Regions from separate parts of the Oceanobacillus sp. FSL W7-1293 genome, predicted to be linked through region 4. Evidence: riboswitches for the same ligand, from Rfam matches in the RefSeq annotation. Region 4 holds a riboswitch; each other region holds the start of a gene.
What was found. Region 4 has a riboswitch for S-adenosylmethionine ahead of MKY65_RS04295 (ATP-binding cassette domain-containing protein). Riboswitches for the same ligand answer to the same signal wherever they lie in the genome.
Positions count from the first base shown of each region.

Region 1: another riboswitch for S-adenosylmethionine. It lies ahead of MKY65_RS21705 (iron-containing alcohol dehydrogenase family protein); the one in region 4 lies ahead of MKY65_RS04295 (ATP-binding cassette domain-containing protein).
Region 2: another riboswitch for S-adenosylmethionine. It lies ahead of MKY65_RS21325 (O-acetylhomoserine aminocarboxypropyltransferase/cysteine synthase family protein); the one in region 4 lies ahead of MKY65_RS04295 (ATP-binding cassette domain-containing protein).
Region 3: another riboswitch for S-adenosylmethionine. It lies ahead of MKY65_RS11175 (carboxymuconolactone decarboxylase family protein); the one in region 4 lies ahead of MKY65_RS04295 (ATP-binding cassette domain-containing protein).

Region 1 is NZ_CP150212.1:4,518,898-4,521,099, reverse strand. It holds gene MKY65_RS21710 (MetQ/NlpA family ABC transporter substrate-binding protein) at 1-52, opposite strand, end outside; gene MKY65_RS21705 (iron-containing alcohol dehydrogenase family protein) at 75-1,175, opposite strand; SAM riboswitch class I at 1,273-1,389, opposite strand; gene MKY65_RS21700 (hypothetical protein) at 1,642-1,857, shown strand; gene MKY65_RS21695 (YolD-like family protein) at 1,854-2,129, shown strand.
Region 2 is NZ_CP150212.1:4,430,171-4,432,372, forward strand. It holds gene rarD (EamA family transporter RarD) at 1-503, shown strand, start outside; SAM riboswitch class I at 699-797, shown strand; gene MKY65_RS21325 (O-acetylhomoserine aminocarboxypropyltransferase/cysteine synthase family protein) at 892-2,202, shown strand, end outside.
Region 3 is NZ_CP150212.1:2,275,449-2,277,650, reverse strand. It holds gene MKY65_RS11180 (LLM class flavin-dependent oxidoreductase) at 1-369, opposite strand, end outside; gene MKY65_RS11175 (carboxymuconolactone decarboxylase family protein) at 593-1,261, opposite strand; SAM riboswitch class I at 1,482-1,593, opposite strand; gene MKY65_RS11170 (acyl-CoA carboxylase subunit beta) at 1,932-2,202, opposite strand, start outside.
Region 4 is NZ_CP150212.1:868,636-870,837, reverse strand. It holds gene MKY65_RS04300 (pyridoxal phosphate-dependent aminotransferase) at 1-724, shown strand, start outside; SAM riboswitch class I at 786-882, shown strand; gene MKY65_RS04295 (ATP-binding cassette domain-containing protein) at 1,020-2,039, shown strand; gene MKY65_RS04290 (methionine ABC transporter permease) at 2,035-2,202, shown strand, end outside.

The DNA.
Region 1 (2,202 bases), 1.2 Mb from region 4:
CGAGGAAAGTGACTAATAAAGCTGTAATAAGAAGTAAATATTTCCTTTTCATAATGGTTTTCCTACTTTCTTTTTTATTTAGTAATGTTCTCAAGCTGTAAAAATGCATCAATAACGGTATTTGCATTAATTTCTTCTTTCATCAAATGAATGGATTCTTCTTCCCGTGTGACTTTTTTAGCTATGGTTTCCAGCAGTTCCTCATCATCCGTATGTATGGAGAAGTCTGCTAATCTTGTTGGGAAGCCCCATGTATCATAGTAAGCTAATAGCTTCGTAAGCTCCGCTTTATCCTGTTCGATGGCAAGCTGAGCTAAAATGCCATAGGATACAATTTCACCATGAAGTGAATCGGCAATCTGCGGGGCGGCAGTTAATCCATTATGAATGGAATGCGCACCTGCAATTCGTCCAGCTTTTCCGCCGAAGCCGCCAACCATGCCGCCTGTTGCGATAATTGCTTCGATAACACGAATAAGAGCATCAGTGACTTGGTTGCTCTCACAAGCTTGGATTGCTGCTTCACTGTCATCCAGCAAAATATCCTTGCACGCACGAGCGGCGAATTGAGAGATTTGCAGCCAGACTGGAAGCGTGCCTTCAGGGTAGAAGGCTTCAACTAGAGAGCGAGCTTCATAGAATTTAGCTAACGTATCGCCAATGCCTGCTTTTAAATATTTTACAGGAGCTTCTGCAATAATTGCTGGTTCGACCACTACGAGTGTATTAGACTCTGGAAACTCTGTATAATGAGAATGCGCACCATCCTCCTGATAAAAGACGCTTAATGGCGTCCAAGCTGCGCAGGTTGCGGCAATTGTTGGGATTAAGATACTTTTTATTTGCGCATTGGCAGCCGCTGCTTTGGCAATATCCAGTGCAGTTCCCCCGCCGAAGCCGATGACAGCATCTATTTGCTGTTCTTCATAAATCGCGGCGAGCCTGTCAGTTCGTTCCACGGTACAATGCCCATCTGCAGTATGTATATCTTTTTCCTCTATTTGGTTCAGCAATGCGGAAGGAAGATACGGTTTTGCTTTTTCCCAAGCAGTCCGCCCGGCAACTACAGCAATCCGCTTCACCCGCAAGTCATTCAGATTTTCTACCAGATATTCCAGAGAACCGTCACCGATTTGATAATGGCTGGGCGACCCCTTTACAGTAACTGTTTGCATGGTAAGATATCCCCTTTTACATGTGTTTAAATGCTACATAAAAAACCTCTCTATTTTGTTCTAGAGAGGTTGAATAAGTTCATTTACGAAACGTCCTCTCTTATTTTCCAAAGCACAGTATGCACTTTGCAGGATTTAGCACCTTTTTTAGAACGAGTTCTAGAAAGGTTGCCGGGCTTCATCGGGCCAGTCCCTCCGCCACTCTCAATAAGAGTTCTTATGTAACTGTGGATACATTTTAATATGAAATATGAGAAAAGTCAAATATAGCTTGATACAAGGGGGCTGGCGTGCTAATTATGTTAATCAGCACCATTTTTGGTCCCAAACCCCAAATAATTAAACGGGTTATCCTTTGTTTCTTTTAAAACACATTCATCCATTTATTTCATGTTTACTCTTGCTTATTTTTTGATATAATAAGAACAAACGTTCAGAACAAAGGTTCTTATTTGAAGGAATAAATATGATTGGATTACTTCATCATTCTCTGGATAAAAAGGAAAAAATCATGATCTATTATATCGACCGCCATAACAATGTAACGCAGCGTGTTATTCGTGTCGTAGGTATAGATGATAAAAGGATTCTTGCTTATTGTTACTATAAAAAACAGGTGCGCAGCTTTAAGATAGAAAATATTTTATCCATAGGGTGTGTAAAAAGGAGCGTCGGGGCTTGAATATTCGTGTACAGGAAGAAAGGAATACGAAAGAAAAAACAATGTTAAATGAGCGGCAATGGAAGCAGAATTGCTTTCAATTAATTATCGCTCATAAAGATAATTTGCTTATTGAAGTGAAATGCTATCAGGACTGTCATGTTCATCATATAAAAGGATATATAGACAGCATCAACTATCAAGACGAGCACATAGCCATAGTTGATAAGCTGGGGCGTAAGGATTTTACAATCATTAAGTTTAATGACATGATAGACGTTTTTATATTATAGATAAAAACCCGAATGTATTCCAAGCGGAATCATTCGGGCTTATTTCTAAACATAAATAGCGTATGGCTGCTTT
Region 2 (2,202 bases), 1.3 Mb from region 4:
TTCTTCTTGCCGGCATCGGAGTGGTTTATTTAACGCTCAGCTATGGCGTATTTCCTTGGATTTCGCTGTTATTGGCCATCACCTTTGGCTTTTATGGATTGATTAAAAAAACACTCCATCTGCATGCAATGTATGGACTTACTATTGAAACACTTGTGGTGGCTCCAATCGCTCTATTGTATTTACTATTTGTTCCGTCAGAAGGATCTTTTACTTTTTCTCCTTTGTTTGCAGCGGACAATCTTTTACTCATAGGCGCGGGCGGTGTTACAGCAATACCTTTACTGCTGTTTGCTGCAGGTGCCAAACGGATTCCATTGGCAATGGTTGGTTTTTTGCAATATGTAGCACCAACAATTATGTTCTTTCTGGGGGTATTTCTATATAATGAAACCTTTACGGTACATCATATGATTACTTTTGCTTTGATTTGGGCTGCACTTATTATCTATATGGCCAGTATTTATCGGGACGCACCGCGGAGAAAAAGAAGAAAGGCATAGTTTTCAGCCAGTAAGGGCCTGGTTCGTTCAAGGGCCTTTAGGTCATACTCTTGTGATAGTTTCTTCAGTGAGGATGAAAGAAATCCTCCTGAAGGAAGGTTCACTTTATTTTATCTATTAATCCCTAGTAAAACACTTGACTTTTATCCTTTAAAACTATATACTCGCAAGTAATTTCAAAATATTTAGCAGAATCTCTTATGAAGAGCGGCGGAGGGAATAGGCCCTGTGAAGCCCGGCAACTTGAACATTCAGGTGCTCCATCCTACAGATATATCATCTGAAAGATAAGAGAGGGTTCTAAGTCAGTTATCAGAGCTCTCTTCATTTTAGAAGAGAGCTTTTTTTCAGGTAAAAGAGTGTTCTCAATAAAAAGGGAGGAAATACAATGTCAAACTATCCAGTACAGCAAGACGAAACGATTTTGTTACACGGGGGGCAGGTTCCAGACCCGGCAACCGGATCTCGTGCTGTTCCAATCTATCAAACAACCTCTTATGTTTTTCGCGATACAGAGCATGCACAAAACTTATTTGGATTAGCAGAGCCAGGTAATATTTATACTCGAATTATGAATCCGACGGTAGATACATTTGAGCAGCGGATTGCGCAATTAGAAGACGGAGTCGGCGCTTTAGGTCTAGCTTCCGGGATGGCAGCTATTACGATGGCGATTTTAAATATCACCCGTGCCGGTGATGAAATTATCGCGGACAGCAATCTATATGGCGGGACGTATAACTTATTTGCCAACACGCTCCCCCGTTATGGAATCAATGTAAAATTTGTAGATGGAACAGACCCGGAGGCTATTGAGGCTGCGATTACAGATAAAACAAAAGCAATATTTGGAGAAATCATCACTAATCCAAGTTTATATGTTTTTGATGTCGAAACGGTGGCTGATATTGCTCATAATCATGGCATTCCTTTAATTATTGATAATACATTTGCCCCTTATTTTGCCAAGCCGTTAACCTGGGGCGCGGATATTGTGGTTCACTCCGCCACGAAATGGATTGGCGGACATGGCACAACCATCGGCGGTGTCGTTGTCGACAGCGGCAGATTTGATTGGAATAATGATAAATTCCCTGATTTTATCGAGCCGGATGAGAGCTATAATGGCTTAAAATATGCGGATTTAGGTCCTGCTGCATTTATAACCAAGCTGCGCGTCCAATTATTACGTGATATCGGACCTGCGCTAAGTCCGCAAAATGCCTTTTTATTACTGCAAGGCCTGGAAACTTTACACTTACGCATCAGGAAGCATAGCGAAAATGCGGAAAAAATAGCAGCTTATCTGGAAAATCACCCTGCTGTAGAATGGATCAACTACCCGGGGCTGGAATCACATCCTTCCCATCAGCTTGCTAAAAAATATTTAAAAGGCGGTTTTGGGTCGGTTATTACATTTGGTATTGAAGGCGGACGAGAAGCAGGCCGCACCTTAATCGATAATGTGCAGCTCTGGTCTCATGTCGCCAATGTGGGGGATGCCAAATCACTTATTATCCACCCTGCTTCTACAACCCATCAGCAATTGACGGATGAGGACTTGGCAAAAAGCGGTACGACGGAAGAATTGGTCCGTTTATCCGTTGGTTTAGAGTCATTTGACGATATTGTAGCTGACTTGGACCAGGCCATTGATAAAGCAACAGGAAAATCACAAGGCAATCAAAAATCAGCCGAG
Region 3 (2,202 bases), 1.4 Mb from region 4:
ATCTAATGTTGATAGCTGCCTTGCCAGCGCGTATGGTTGTGCATATGTAGCAGAAATAGTTGGCGCAAAGCCGAGATTTTCAGTTACAGCAGCCATCGCAGAAATCGGAATCAACGGGTCATGAGCCGGAAGCTGCACAGCATGCCGGACAGCTGCTTCATGACTATTTCCATATACACTGTAGGTTCCAAGCACATCGGCAATAAACATGGCATCAAATTTTCCGCGTTCCAGGATTTTTGCTGTTTCTGTCCAATATGACAGGTCATTATGTTTTGTCCCCTCGTCCTTTTCATGCTTCCATAATCCTGTCGAGTGAGGGGAAGGTGAATTTTGAATAAATCCATTCAGGTGAATTTGTTTAGTCATCGTTTCGATAAACTCCTTTTCTCATAAATTTTCATCTTGACCGCTTCACCAAAATCTATGATTGTAAGCTAGATTTTATCGTAGTGTAACTGGCTGGGACTGAGACTGCGATTACCAATGTTGTCAGGTTAACGCGACCGCTACTGATTAAAGTTTCTCTTTATTTGATTTAGACAACCATTGATTTTGGTGTTGACCCTACCCTCTTTTGATTGCTGCTTACTTATGATTCATCGAAAGCATTTAAGGCATTTACACTATGTGCCACTGCTGAGCCAGCTTTTAAAGCAGCTGCTACAAAAATAGCTTCTGATATTTCCTCTAGACTGGACCCTGTTTTTTTGGCATTTTTCGTATGCAGGTCAATGCAATAAGGGCAGCCTGTAGTGTGTGCTGATGCCACCGCGATAAGTTCTTTTTCCTTTTCGGACAATTTTCCTGCTTTAATGGATTTATGATCAAAAGCAGCAAATGCCTTGAATGTACCCGCATCAATGTCACCAAATTCTGTTAATCTATTAAAATAGGATGCTTTGTACAGCTCGTCTTTTTCCTCTTCATCAAACGCATTTAGCGCATTCACACCATGAGCAACTGCTAAACCAGCCTTTAGAGCTGTTGCAACAAAAATGGCCTCTGTTACTTCCTCTTTATCAGCATTATTCTTTTTAGCATTCCCCACGTGTAAATCAATGCAGTACGGGCATCCAGTAATGTGTGCTACGGCTACCGCAATTAATTCCTTTAATTTAACTGATAAATTTCCCTCAGCCAATGCCTTGTCGTTAAAAGCAAAAAAAGTTCGAAATGCTTCAGGCGCATATTCTTTTAATTCTGTTATCCGGTTAAAATAAGATTTTTGATATAAACTATCTGTTTTAGTCAATGAAATCTCTCCTCATACATTTAAAATTTTTGTTTTTTGTTTGTCATAAAATCATAAAAACTGTAAGCTCATTTCGCTTATTTTCGTACAACTCCAGCAATAATTAAACTTTACCTATCTAATTACTCGGTTTTAGTCATACTTATACCATTGAAATTATTCCCTCCCTATCATTGTTTAAAATGAAAAAAACCCTTTCCAATGAGAAGAGGTTTTTTTATACACTGCCTCATCTCCCAAGTGAAAAGCTTGCTGGAATTAGCACCATTTTACTGTGTTTTAAGTAATGGTTGCTGCGGGATTACAGGACCAGTTCCTCCCCCGGCTCTTGATAAGGAATTACATTATTTAGTTTTTTAAGATTTCTTCATATACTATCGAATTCTAAAAAATGTGTCAAGCGGAAATTTTAATTAAATTAAGTGGTTCCTTACCAAAACCTATCGATGATGCGAGTAAAAATAATTTTACTGTAAGCGGCCATTAGTCGTTTTAACACTTTTAATTATATTTTCCAACCATAGATTTTGGTATTGGTCAATCTGAGCAAGTTTTTTTGAAATCAGTTCGAAACACAAATTATAGTTTACATAATATTATTATGGTTAAATAAATGTTTTTATACGCTTCATAAAAAACGCCTAGCCCCTATTGGTCTAAGCGTTTTCTTATTCGCCTACACAGGATATACCCCATGTTTTCTCTCGGTAAATTGCTTTTTCTTATTCTGATAAATGGTAAAACGTCTTGTCAGCTCGCTCCGAAGATGATCTGGATCAATAATATCATCAATAATCATTTCGGAAGCTAAGCGATAAATATCAATATTCTCTTTATAGGAGGCCTGCTTCTCTGCGATATATGCCTCTCTTTCTTCTTCAGGAAGCTGAGCGATTTTATTTGCTTCTACTGCATTCACTGCTGCTTCCGGTCCCATAACAGCAATT
Region 4 (2,202 bases):
CAATTTTTTACCAGATTATGCTGCCCTGACGGCGGAACAAAAGAAACTTGCCAAGCTATTATATCTCAACTATCCAAACAATCCGACCGGAGGAGTTGCAACGAAAGAATTTTTTGAAGAAACCGTTGCATTAGCGGAGGAAAATGATATCGGCGTTGTTCATGATTTCGCTTATGGAGCCATCGGTTTCGACGGCCATCAGCCAGTAAGCTTCCTGCAAACAAAAGGAGCGAAAGATGTCGGCGTTGAGCTGTACACCCTTTCCAAAACCTATAATATGGCTGGCTGGCGAGTCGGTTTTGCTGCCGGCAACAAAGATATGATTGAAGCGATTAATATTCTGCAGGACCATTTATTTGTCAGTCTTTTCCCAGCTATTCAAAAGGCAGCTGCGGAAGCATTATCAGGTGATCAAAGCTGTGTCACCTCGCTTGTCGAACGCTATGAACAACGCAGAGATGTCCTCATAGAAGAATGCAGACATATCGGCTGGGAAGTCACTGCACCGAAAGGCTCTTTCTTTGCCTGGCTCCCTGTACCAGCGGCGTTTACAAGTGAAGCATTTGCCGATTATTTATTACAAGAGGCGGATGTTGCCGTTGCAGCCGGGAATGGTTTCGGAAGGAATGGAGAAGGTTATATACGCGTCGGATTACTCGTAGAAGAGGAGCGTATTCGTGAAGCTATTCGACGTATTGAGAAACTGCAGCTGTTTCAAAAATAAATATTGACGAAACTTGTAAAATAAGATACTTTTAAAGAATACAATTCAATTACGATTATACCTCTTATCCAGAGCAGCTGAGGGACTGGCCCGTTGAAGCTCGGCAACCTTTAAAAAGGTGCTAATTCCAGCAAGACATCCGTCTTGAAAGATGAGAGCAGAAAATAAGATTACATTTTCGAGCCTCTCTTTCATCTAGAGAGGCTCTTTTTACAAATTGTATAGATTTTGATAAGAAAAGCTGCTGATAACTACCAGTTCAGCATAAATGATAGAAAGGCAGGAAAAACAGCAGATGATTAAATTAGAGAATGTCACCAAAATTTTCCCCTCCAAAAAAGGAAAAGATGTTACTGCACTGGACAATGTGACGATTTCTGTCAACAAAGGAGAAATCCATGGCGTAATCGGCTACAGCGGTGCAGGAAAAAGTACATTAATTCGCTGTGCCAATTTACTGGAATCCCCTTCGAAAGGCAAGGTTTGGATTGATGGAATTGACTTAACCAAATTATCAAAAGAAAAGCTCCGGCAGACAAGACAGAAAGTCGGCATGATTTTTCAGCATTTTAATTTATTAAGGACTGCCAATGTCTATGAGAATATTGCGATTCCATTAAAATTACTCGGCGTACCGAAGGCAGAGGTTAAGGAAAGAGTCATGAAATACTTAGATATTGTCGATTTAGCCGAGAAAAAAGATGCTTATCCTTCTCAGCTTTCCGGCGGTCAAAAACAGCGTGTTGCTATTGCCAGAGCACTGTCCCAGGAACCACAGGTTCTCCTGAGCGATGAAGCAACCAGCGCACTTGATCCAGAAACAACAAATTCCATTCTCGAACTATTATTAAAAATTAATGCAGAGCTTGGAATCACAATTCTATTGATTACGCATGAAATGAACGTCATCCAAAAAATATGCGATTATGTTTACGTTATTGAAAACGGAAACCTCATTGAACAAGGGTCGACGATAGAATTATTTACAAAACCTAAACAGCCGACAACCAAAAAATTCTTAAATACCATTTCACAACGAAAATTATCGGACCGTTTGATTGATGATTTGAATTTAGAGGGCAAAGTAATTCGTTTGACCTTCCTTGGTGAAAATACAGGACAGCCATTGTTATCTAAGGTTACACAGCAGTTTTATGTAGAACCGAATATCTTGACGGCAAATATTATCGAATTAAAAAATGGCATTGTTGGTAACCTTGTCGTTCATTTAATCGGCAGTGAGCATCAAGTGGAACATTCTCTCTCCTTCTTGCAGGAACAAGGCGTAGAAGTAGAAGAATTGGGGGTAAATTGACATGCAGGCATTTATTGATCAATGGGGTTCAGAGTTTTATGATGCCATAATAGAAACCATTCAAATGGTTTTAATCTCTTTGTTTTTCGCTGTTATTATCGGCGTTATTTTAGCTATTCTCTTAGTTTTGACACGACCGGGACAACCATTACAAAATAAATTT